Regions from separate parts of the Bacillus sp. 7894-2 genome, predicted to be linked through region 1. Evidence: riboswitches for the same ligand, from Rfam matches in the RefSeq annotation. Region 1 holds a riboswitch; the other holds the start of a gene.

What was found. A riboswitch is a leader RNA that binds a small molecule or an ion and turns the genes downstream of it on or off. The one in region 1 is predicted to bind FMN.
Region 2: linked by a shared signal. The riboswitch ahead of CHI10_RS13195 (ECF transporter S component) and the one ahead of ribD (bifunctional diaminohydroxyphosphoribosylaminopyrimidine deaminase/5-amino-6-(5-phosphoribosylamino)uracil reductase RibD) in region 1 are both predicted to bind FMN.

What each region holds. Positions count from the first base shown of each region.
Region 1 is NZ_NPDG01000153.1:19,353-23,777, reverse strand. It holds gene ribE (riboflavin synthase) at 6-662, opposite strand; gene ribD (bifunctional diaminohydroxyphosphoribosylaminopyrimidine deaminase/5-amino-6-(5-phosphoribosylamino)uracil reductase RibD) at 662-1,759, opposite strand; FMN riboswitch at 1,904-2,066, opposite strand; gene CHI10_RS21095 (EcsC family protein) at 2,199-3,020, shown strand; gene CHI10_RS21090 (TlpA disulfide reductase family protein) at 3,039-3,614, opposite strand; gene CHI10_RS21085 (hypothetical protein) at 3,704-4,425, opposite strand, start outside.
Region 2 is NZ_NPDG01000088.1:48,892-53,316, reverse strand. It holds gene CHI10_RS13210 (hypothetical protein) at 1-370, shown strand, start outside; gene CHI10_RS13205 (peptidoglycan DD-metalloendopeptidase family protein) at 584-1,483, shown strand; gene CHI10_RS13200 (histidinol-phosphatase) at 1,552-2,364, shown strand; FMN riboswitch at 2,519-2,690, shown strand; gene CHI10_RS13195 (ECF transporter S component) at 2,853-3,437, shown strand; gene CHI10_RS13190 (ferredoxin) at 3,562-3,810, opposite strand; gene CHI10_RS13185 (YpbB family protein) at 4,069-4,425, shown strand, end outside.

The sequences.
Region 1 (4,425 bases):
GCTAATTATAAGAAGCCGTTCTCTTTAAGGAATCCTTCTGATATTCCTTCTTTAGGCGGTGTGGTCCCCTGCTGCTGCCTGTTCATGAAGGAATATAGGTATTTTGCAAGCATGTCAAATTCGAGATTGACAATGTCACCAACTGTTTTGAAGCCTAGTACCGTTTCACTCGCTGTGTGGGGAATGATCGAGACGGTAACGGTATTGTCTTCATTGCCGAATACAGTCAGGGAAATCCCATCCACAGCGATAGATCCTTTCATAATAAGCAAATGGCTTAAGGCAGCCGGCACAGATATTTGTATATAAATAGCATTTTCACTCGATGTCTTTTTGAGGATCTGACCTGTACCATCCACATGCCCTGTCACAAAATGCCCGCCAAATCGGCCATTTGCCGACATCGCCCTCTCCAAGTTGACTTTTGTTCGTTCTTTAATGGCAGATAGCGAAGTGCTTTTGAATGTTTCGGGCATGACATCTGCTAAAAATTCATTTTTTGCAAATTCCGTAACTGTAAGACACACGCCATTAACCGAAATGCTGTCCCCCAATTGAACATCTGATAAAACTTTGGAGGCCTGAATCGTCAGTTTCATCGCCTTGCCTTGCTGAACTACTTTTTTTACTGTTCCAAGCTCCTCAATAATTCCTGTAAACATTATTGCGTGGCCTCCCTCAGCGGTTTTGCGGTAATTCTAAGGTCTCCGCCAATCCTTTTGATTTCTGCGAATTCCAGTACAGGGGAGTCTTTTACATAGTCGGCACCATCCCCGCCAATAAATGGAATCGCCTTATTGCCTCCAATAATTTTAGGAGCCATATAGAGGATCATCTGCTGAAAGAAACCTTCTTTAATAAATGAAGCATGGATCTCAGACCCGCCTTCAACAAATAAAGTCATGATGTTTCTTTCACCTAAGTTTTTTAATACTTCTTTAATCGGCACCTCATTAGCAGGAAAAGAAAAAACTTCTGCATTATACTTCCTTATTTCCTCTGCTTTTGTCGAATCTATTTCGCAGCCGGTAAAGATGATGGTCTTAACAGACTGATCTCGGATGACATTTGCGTCAGCCGGAATTCTGAGATTTGTATCTAAAACAATTCGAATGGGATTTTTTCCGCCTTGGGGCAGCCTGGCGGTTAAAAGGGGATTATCGTGAATGATCGTATTTACACCTGTAAGTATTGCGTCATGTTCATGCCGTAGACGGTGTACATCCTGCCTGGATTCTGGAGAGGTAATCCATTTGCTGTCACCGGTTTTTGCAGCTGTTTTCCCATCAAACGATGAAGCTGCTTTAATGGTTACGTATGGTGTCTTTGTTTTTATAAAATGGAAAAATGGTTCGTTTAGGGCATCTGCTTCCTTTTTCAACAGACCGGTCACCACGTCAATACCGGCATCCTGCATCCTTTCGATTCCTTTGCCTGAAACCAGAGGATTTGGATCGGCAGAAGCAATAAAAACCCTATTAATTCCTGAATTAATAATTAAGTCTGCGCATGGTGGAGTCCTGCCAAAATGGCTGCACGGTTCAAGAGTGACATAAATATCAGCCCCTTTAACCTCATCGCCAGCCGCAGCAATCGCATGGACTTCTGCATGGGGAGTTCCCGCCTTCAGGTGAGCACCCATCCCAAGAATTTCACCATTTTTAACAACAACCGCACCCACCTGCGGGTTAGGACTGGTTTGTCCTTTGGCTGCCGCTGCCAGACTTATGGCTAACTTCATATATTCCTGGTGGTTCAAATTATATGAATCCTCCTTTCCTTACAATTTCTCCAAATTAAGTATGAAACGGCAAAACCCCGCACACCAGCTAGGTGTAACGGGGCAAAAACACATGACGAAATAAGCGTTAAAAAAAGGGTTTTTTTGAACGCATTACTATACTCATTCCTTCTCCCATCCAGACTTTCACTGTCGGCTTTGGAATTTCACCAAATCCACCGCTATTATTAAGCACCTATCTCTGCTAATAAAACCGGGTCACGGACTAAGAGGGCGTACCCTCATCACCGCCGGTTGGGAATTTCACCCTGCCCCGAAGGAAATCCTATTCTATTATAAGAATCTTATCATGAATAGCCGGAATATACAAAGAGAATTGGTTGTGAAAGAATTGAAACTTTTGCTTTAAACAGCCGTATAGTTAAAATATAGAAGAAGGAATGAAAGGGCGATACTAATGATTGAACCGAAAGAACAGCTGATAAATGAATTAAAGAAATGCGAAGAATGGGAAAAAGACCAAGGTGATTTGTGGTTTTGGGAGAAGCTCGGGAGGCTTCCTTTCAAACTTATTGATAGATTTACACCGGAGTTCATACAAAAAAAGGTTGGAGTGATTCTTGATGAACTTGGCACGTATATTCAATCAGGAGGAAGATATTTAAGTTCAGCAGCAGCCTTAAAGAATTATTATCCTGGACAAAATATCCATACCCTGCAGGATCTAGAAGCCCTGCCCATAGTAAAGATGGATGAAGCCGCGGAAAAGCTAACCTCAAACCGAAAAAGAACCGCTGCATTGCAGGGTGCGGGAACAGGAGTCGGAGGGATTTTCACCCTGACCATTGATATCCCCCTTCTCCTCGGCATTCAATTAAAAACACTGCAGGATATTGCGATTTGCTATGGCTTCGATCCCGCAGATAAAAATGAAAGAATGTTCATCGTCAAAATCCTTCAATTTGTTTCCAGTGATATTGTTGGAAAAAAAGCTATTCTACAGCAGCTTACCATGTTTGGCGCTAAAGAAGAAGGACCGAAGAGGGAAGTCGTTTCTGAGCTTCAAGGCTGGAGAGAGGTTGTATTTTCGTACAGGGACCAAATAGGCTGGAAAAAACTTTTCCAAATGATCCCTATTGCCGGATTGCTTTTTGGGGCATTCATAAATCGCTCTGCCGTTAATGATATTGCAGAAGCCGGCATAATGCTATACAGAAAAAGGGTAATCGTTAATCGTCTTCACCAGGATATGATTGCAGATACAAAACCGGAGAGCTAGTATGGCTCTCCGGCTAATTTATGGAAGCTTTTTGATTTCCTTCTCCATATATTCTTCATTTAAGGCTCCCAAAACTTTTTCTCTTATAACTCCATCAGAGTCAATAAAATAGCTTGTGGGATAGGCCATAATATTATAATCCCCACCAACAGCGCCTTTTACATCCATGGGAATTGTAAAAGTCAGCCCCAGCTCTTTCACGAACTTCTCAGCATCTCCATTATTCTTTTCAGTGTTTGTGAGATTTACGGCAAGAATATCGAAGTTTTTATCTTTGTACTTTTTATACAGCTTTTCCATATGCGGCATTTCCGCGCGGCATGGAGGACACCAGCTTGCCCAGAAGTTCAGAAGCACCGCTTTGCCCCTGTAGTCACTGAGCTTTACCGGATTCCCTTCCATATCTGTCAGTTGAAAATCCGGAGCAAGGTTGCCTTTCTCCAAACCAATAGGCAAATCCTCAGGATCTTCAATTTTATCGTATTTTTGCATTTGTCCGGCTTGCTCAACTACTCCCTGTTCCTTAAGAATGGTCTTGTCAACAATGAACAGCAAAAGGACAATAACTGCAGCTCCCAGTAAAAACTTTTTCATTCCAACACCTCTAAATTGATTTCCCTATACTTAAACTGAATTTATCATACTATACAGGGAATCCAGAATCTATAAATGTGCACATGGTTTTAATGATTGCGATAAAGAAACAGAGCCGCAAAAATGGCATAAATTCTGCGCTTTTCTTTTGCATCCAGACTAATATTAAAGGAAAGGACAGGTGTGTTTGGATCCTTAAAGCGCTTCCCCCACTCAAATGGCATCCACCCTTTGCGAAGACGGGCAATTCTATTCGATTGATCATCCAAAACCTGCAGATCTGTGTGTAAAAAGGTTTTAGGAACGGCATACTGCATATCTTCACTCTGAAACAGCAGAGTGCTCCCATCCTTTTTAAATTCGATTATTTCCCTGCAGTGGCCATCTGAAGACAAGACTTCGATTCCCTTGTTACGGATGATGATAGATGCCTCAAGATTTTCAGTATGGTCATAAATCCCCAGCCTTTTTGGGAAAAATCGGTCTATAAAATAAGGGAGGAACCAGCGAAGCTTCCGCATTTTCATATCTCTGATTTCACCTATCATCATTCCTTCAGGATCAAAAATAACCATTCTGAGAGAAGGAGCCGGCAAAAAAGCGATCAGCACACTTGACTGCTCTAAAAAAGATAGAGGGGCTTGTCCTTTATAGTAATAATTACTTGCTGCCTCGGCTGCCCTTTGTTTATTCAGCAGATACATTTGATGACACAAAAAGCTATAAATAATAAAAGGGAACAAGATAATAATGAAATTAGCCCCTGGAAATTTGTTGAAGAATATCAATAAAACAAAAATTGGGGGCATAA
Region 2 (4,425 bases), on a different contig from region 1:
CAATGGTGCTGATTCAACACCATTCCTTGTCCCGTTAAGAGAAGAGCTCAATTCGGTAAAAGACGCTCTGAAAGCCATGAAGCAAAATAGGACTGAAAATAATCTACAGGCATCCATACCGGATGATATTGATTTTGAAATAGAAGAAATAAAGGATGGCAAACTCATAATCCGTTTTAATAATGAATCAGAAATAGTTGATAATGCGCCAACGCTTCATGCGATCGAAGCAATTCTTCTTACTGCCAAAGACTTTGATTTCAACACGGTCAAATTGGAAAATGCAGATGTTGATAAAATAGGCAAATTTGATCTTACGGAGGAATTAAAGGTGCCGATAGCAGCTAATAAAAGAGATTTGCCAAATTAGAAAGGCGGCCCCATGTGGCCGTCTTTTCCATTTGGGATAAAGTTCCTCCATATCTGCATAAAAACCCTGCTGCTGGAAGAATACTAATCACTGTGCTTTTATGAGCTTAATTGTTAATTGTTCTAAAAGAGTACAAGCTGTCATAGGGTGGAAGAGGGTGCGGAAAGAAAGCGCTCATGCGGATATTTCAGCTGACATCATAGGAGGAAAAGAATGAAGGATTACATAAGACGTTTCTTTATCGCAGGAATAATGGCTATTTGTGTGAGTCTGCTATTTCTGGGAGGGAAGCATTCTAAAGCTGCTGAGCCAAAAATTTCTGAGTCGACAGAGCATTGGGTATGGCCGGCAGATGGTGTAATTACAGATACGTATGGTACAAGAAGCGGTCAGCATAAAGGCATTGATATTGCCGGAGATTCCGGTTCTCCGGTTTATGCCGCTGACGCTGGAATTGTGTCCAGGTCGTATTACTCTCAAACATATGGAAATGTGATATTTATTAAACATAGCAACCAAACCGAAACAGTATACGCCCACCTGAATAAACGATTATCTGCTGAAGGTGAAAAAGTTTCGCTCGGACAGAAAATCGGATTGATGGGAAGCACAGGTGACTCTTCAGGAGTCCATCTTCATTTTGAGATACATGCGCAGGCATGGACAGCTGATAAAATAAATGCAGTGGATCCCTCTGTGGCATTTGGCATGGGAGAAGTTGGACAAGCTGTAAATGCAGCTGAAAGAACTGAAAACGCACGTGAAGTTTCAGCCCGGCCGTCTAATAATAATTCCGGGCAAATAACAAATGATTCGGGGGAAACCTACCATATAGTTAAAACCGGGGAAACATTATGGACCATCGCTGCACACTATAGTCTGCAGCCTGGTGATATTGCGGGTTTAAATAATATTAATCCTGATCATATTCTTACCGGTCAAAGACTGTTGATAAAACCCGTCAAATTTAGTAAATACACTGTTAAACAAGGCGATACATTAACTTCTATAGCAAAAATGCATGATACAACAGCAAAAGCTATTAAAGAGTTAAACAATGCAAATTCAGATGTTATCAAAATTGGACAAATTCTAATCATTCACAAAAAATAGAATAGAAATGATTGCACCGCTTTACTCCCTTAAAGTATAATGGGTAAAAAACTGGGGGAGTTAGAGTAATGCTTACAGACTATCATAACCATCTTGAAAACGGCACGTTAAGCCTGGACTATTTAAAAAAATTCACAGATGCTGCTGCTCAAAAAGGGATTGATTCTTTTGGGATTTCGGAGCATGCATATCATTTCTATCAGACAGCAGACATTCTGCAAAATTCATGGGTAAACGAAAGACGCTTTTATGATATGAAGGACTATGTGAATGTTTTTCAAGAAGCGTGGAGTACTGACATAGATGTGAAAATGTCTATAGAAATGGACTACACTCCGGGCAAGCATGAAGAAATGGCCAAGTTTATTAACAGCTACTCATTTGATTATGTAATTGGATCTATTCATTGGGTTGGAGATTTCGGCATAGATTTAGCTGAATTTAGAAAAGAATGGGATAAGCGGGATCTTTATGAGGTATATCGGAAGTATTTTGATCAAGTGGTCACACTGGCCCAATCCAATTTATTTGATATTGTAGGCCATCTGGACCTCGTGAAAATCTTTAAATATGTTCCTAAGGACGAAGAGTTTCTGCTGGAGCAGTATGATCGTGCAGCCAATGCACTGGCAGAATCCAAGACATGTGTGGAGATCAGCACAGCCGGTCTGCGAAAACCAGTAGGTGAACTATACCCGGATAAACGGCTCCTGCAAAAATGTTATGAGAAAAATATCCCGATCGTACTTTCATCTGATGCCCACTTTCCTGAACATGTAGGTGCCGATTTTGATAAGGCAATTGCTCTTGCAAAAGAAGTCGGATATCAGTCCATCATGACTTTTTCCAAAGGAGAAAGAAAGGAATATCCGCTTGGATAATACAAAAGGGATGGTGGAGCCTCCCTTTTTTTGCATTATCCATAAAAATTTTATAGGTATGGACATGGATATATATTTCAAACCCATACAGGTAAACAAACCCCTTCACAGAATAACTTTTTTTCAGTATAATTAATCTGTATAAATAAATACGGTCTATCTTCGGGGCAGGGTGAAATTCCCGACCGGCGGTGATGAGGTATTCTTAACTCTAAGCCCGCGAGCCTGAGAGAAGCGTTTTGTTCGATAAACGCTTTGCATTTAATTGGGCAGGATTTGGTGCGATTCCAAAGCCGACAGTACAGTCTGGATGGGAGAAGATGGAGGTTCTGCAGACGTTCAAAAAATGCAGGTTTTGAACGTTATTAAGCGTGCCTTTGCAACTCTCCCTCAAGTTATTTTAGCTTGAGGGTTATTTATTGCGAAGATATTTGCTTAGCCGAACCTTTCTTCTATAGGAGAGATAGTCCTAAAAAGGAGAGAGGAACTTGAAAAAACTTAATATCAAATCAATGGTAGCCATCGGAATGCTAAGCAGCATCTCTTATGTATTAATGCTGCTCAATTTTCCAATTCCGCCGTTTCCGCAATTTTTGATGATTGACTTCAGCGATATTCCTGCATTGATCGCAGCGTTAATCTTTGGCCCGGCGGCAGGTATATTAGTGGAGCTAATTAAAAATATTCTTGATTACTTCATGACAGGGAGTGCAACAGGGGTACCTGTTGGACACATTGCAAACTTTGCGGCAGGCATTTTGTTCGTCTTGCCTACTTATTATGTATACAGTAAGCTGAAGACTAAAAAAGGCATGACGTTTGGGCTCGTAATCGGCACCATAGTGATGGCTGTTATCATGAGTGTGCTTAATTACCTTGTCATTCTGCCGGCATATACATTCTTCCTGAATTTCCCGGCAATGTCAGCGCCTGAAATGAGAACAATGATTGTGACCGGGATTTTGCCATTCAATATATTAAAAGGACTTATTATTTCAATTGTTTTCATGCTCATTTTTACACGCATGAGAACCTGGGTGGAAAAGCAGGCTGTATTAAAAAGTGCAGCATAATGAATAATAAATTTAAAGCAGCGGCCAATGTTCCGCTGCTTTTTCAATTTAAAAGCCTAAAAAAACTCCCTTTCTAGTTGAAAGGGAGCAGTAGCTTAACAAAGATTAGAGTATGGCTGAGGGATTATTCGTATTTAAGCGCGTCGCCATCAAAAGCGTCATCAGCAACTTTGATTGAATCGGTTGGGCAGCCTTCGAATGCATCCATCATATCGTCAATCAATACATCTGGAATCTCAACGATACCCTGGTTATCATCAAGGGTAACAAATGCGATGCCTTCATCATCGTAATCATAAATGTCCGGTGCAGCTGCGCCGCAAGCTCCACATGCAATACATGTTTCTTTGTCAACAATTGTATACTTTGCCATGAAAAAACCTCCCAAGAATTAAACAATTAATCTCCCATCAAGATGATGGTAACACATTCCTCACATCCTATTGTAAAACTGAATGTTCAACTTTTCAATAGAAAATGTATTGAGAATGCTTATCACATAAGGGTTTAGGCATAATTTACCCTGTTAGAAATAATTAAAACGGCCTGCCTATTTCTTTCATGATAAAATAGAAGTAAGAAAAAGAAGGTAATAAAAAAATAAAAAATCTTAAGCCGTAAGGTGAACATAATGCAAAGACCATATTTGAAATCTGTAATAATGTACTGTATTAACGAATTGCAGGGACAAAGAACTATCTATTCCATTTTACATTTGCTGAATGGAAAAAAGTCTTCCCAGACGATCCAAGATGCTCATCTATTTCAACTAACCCCGTTTTTTCGTACATTTGGAAATTTAAGCAGGGGAGTACTGGACCAACTTGCAGAAGAAATCCTAAGCAGCAGCTGGATGACTGCCATTGATAAAAAGCATTACATTTTAACTGCAGAAGGGAAGAAAGAGCTCGAAAGATCTCTTTTAGAATGTCCAATACCTTCATCATTAAACGGATGGCTGTATCATAGTACAAGTGAATTGTTTTGG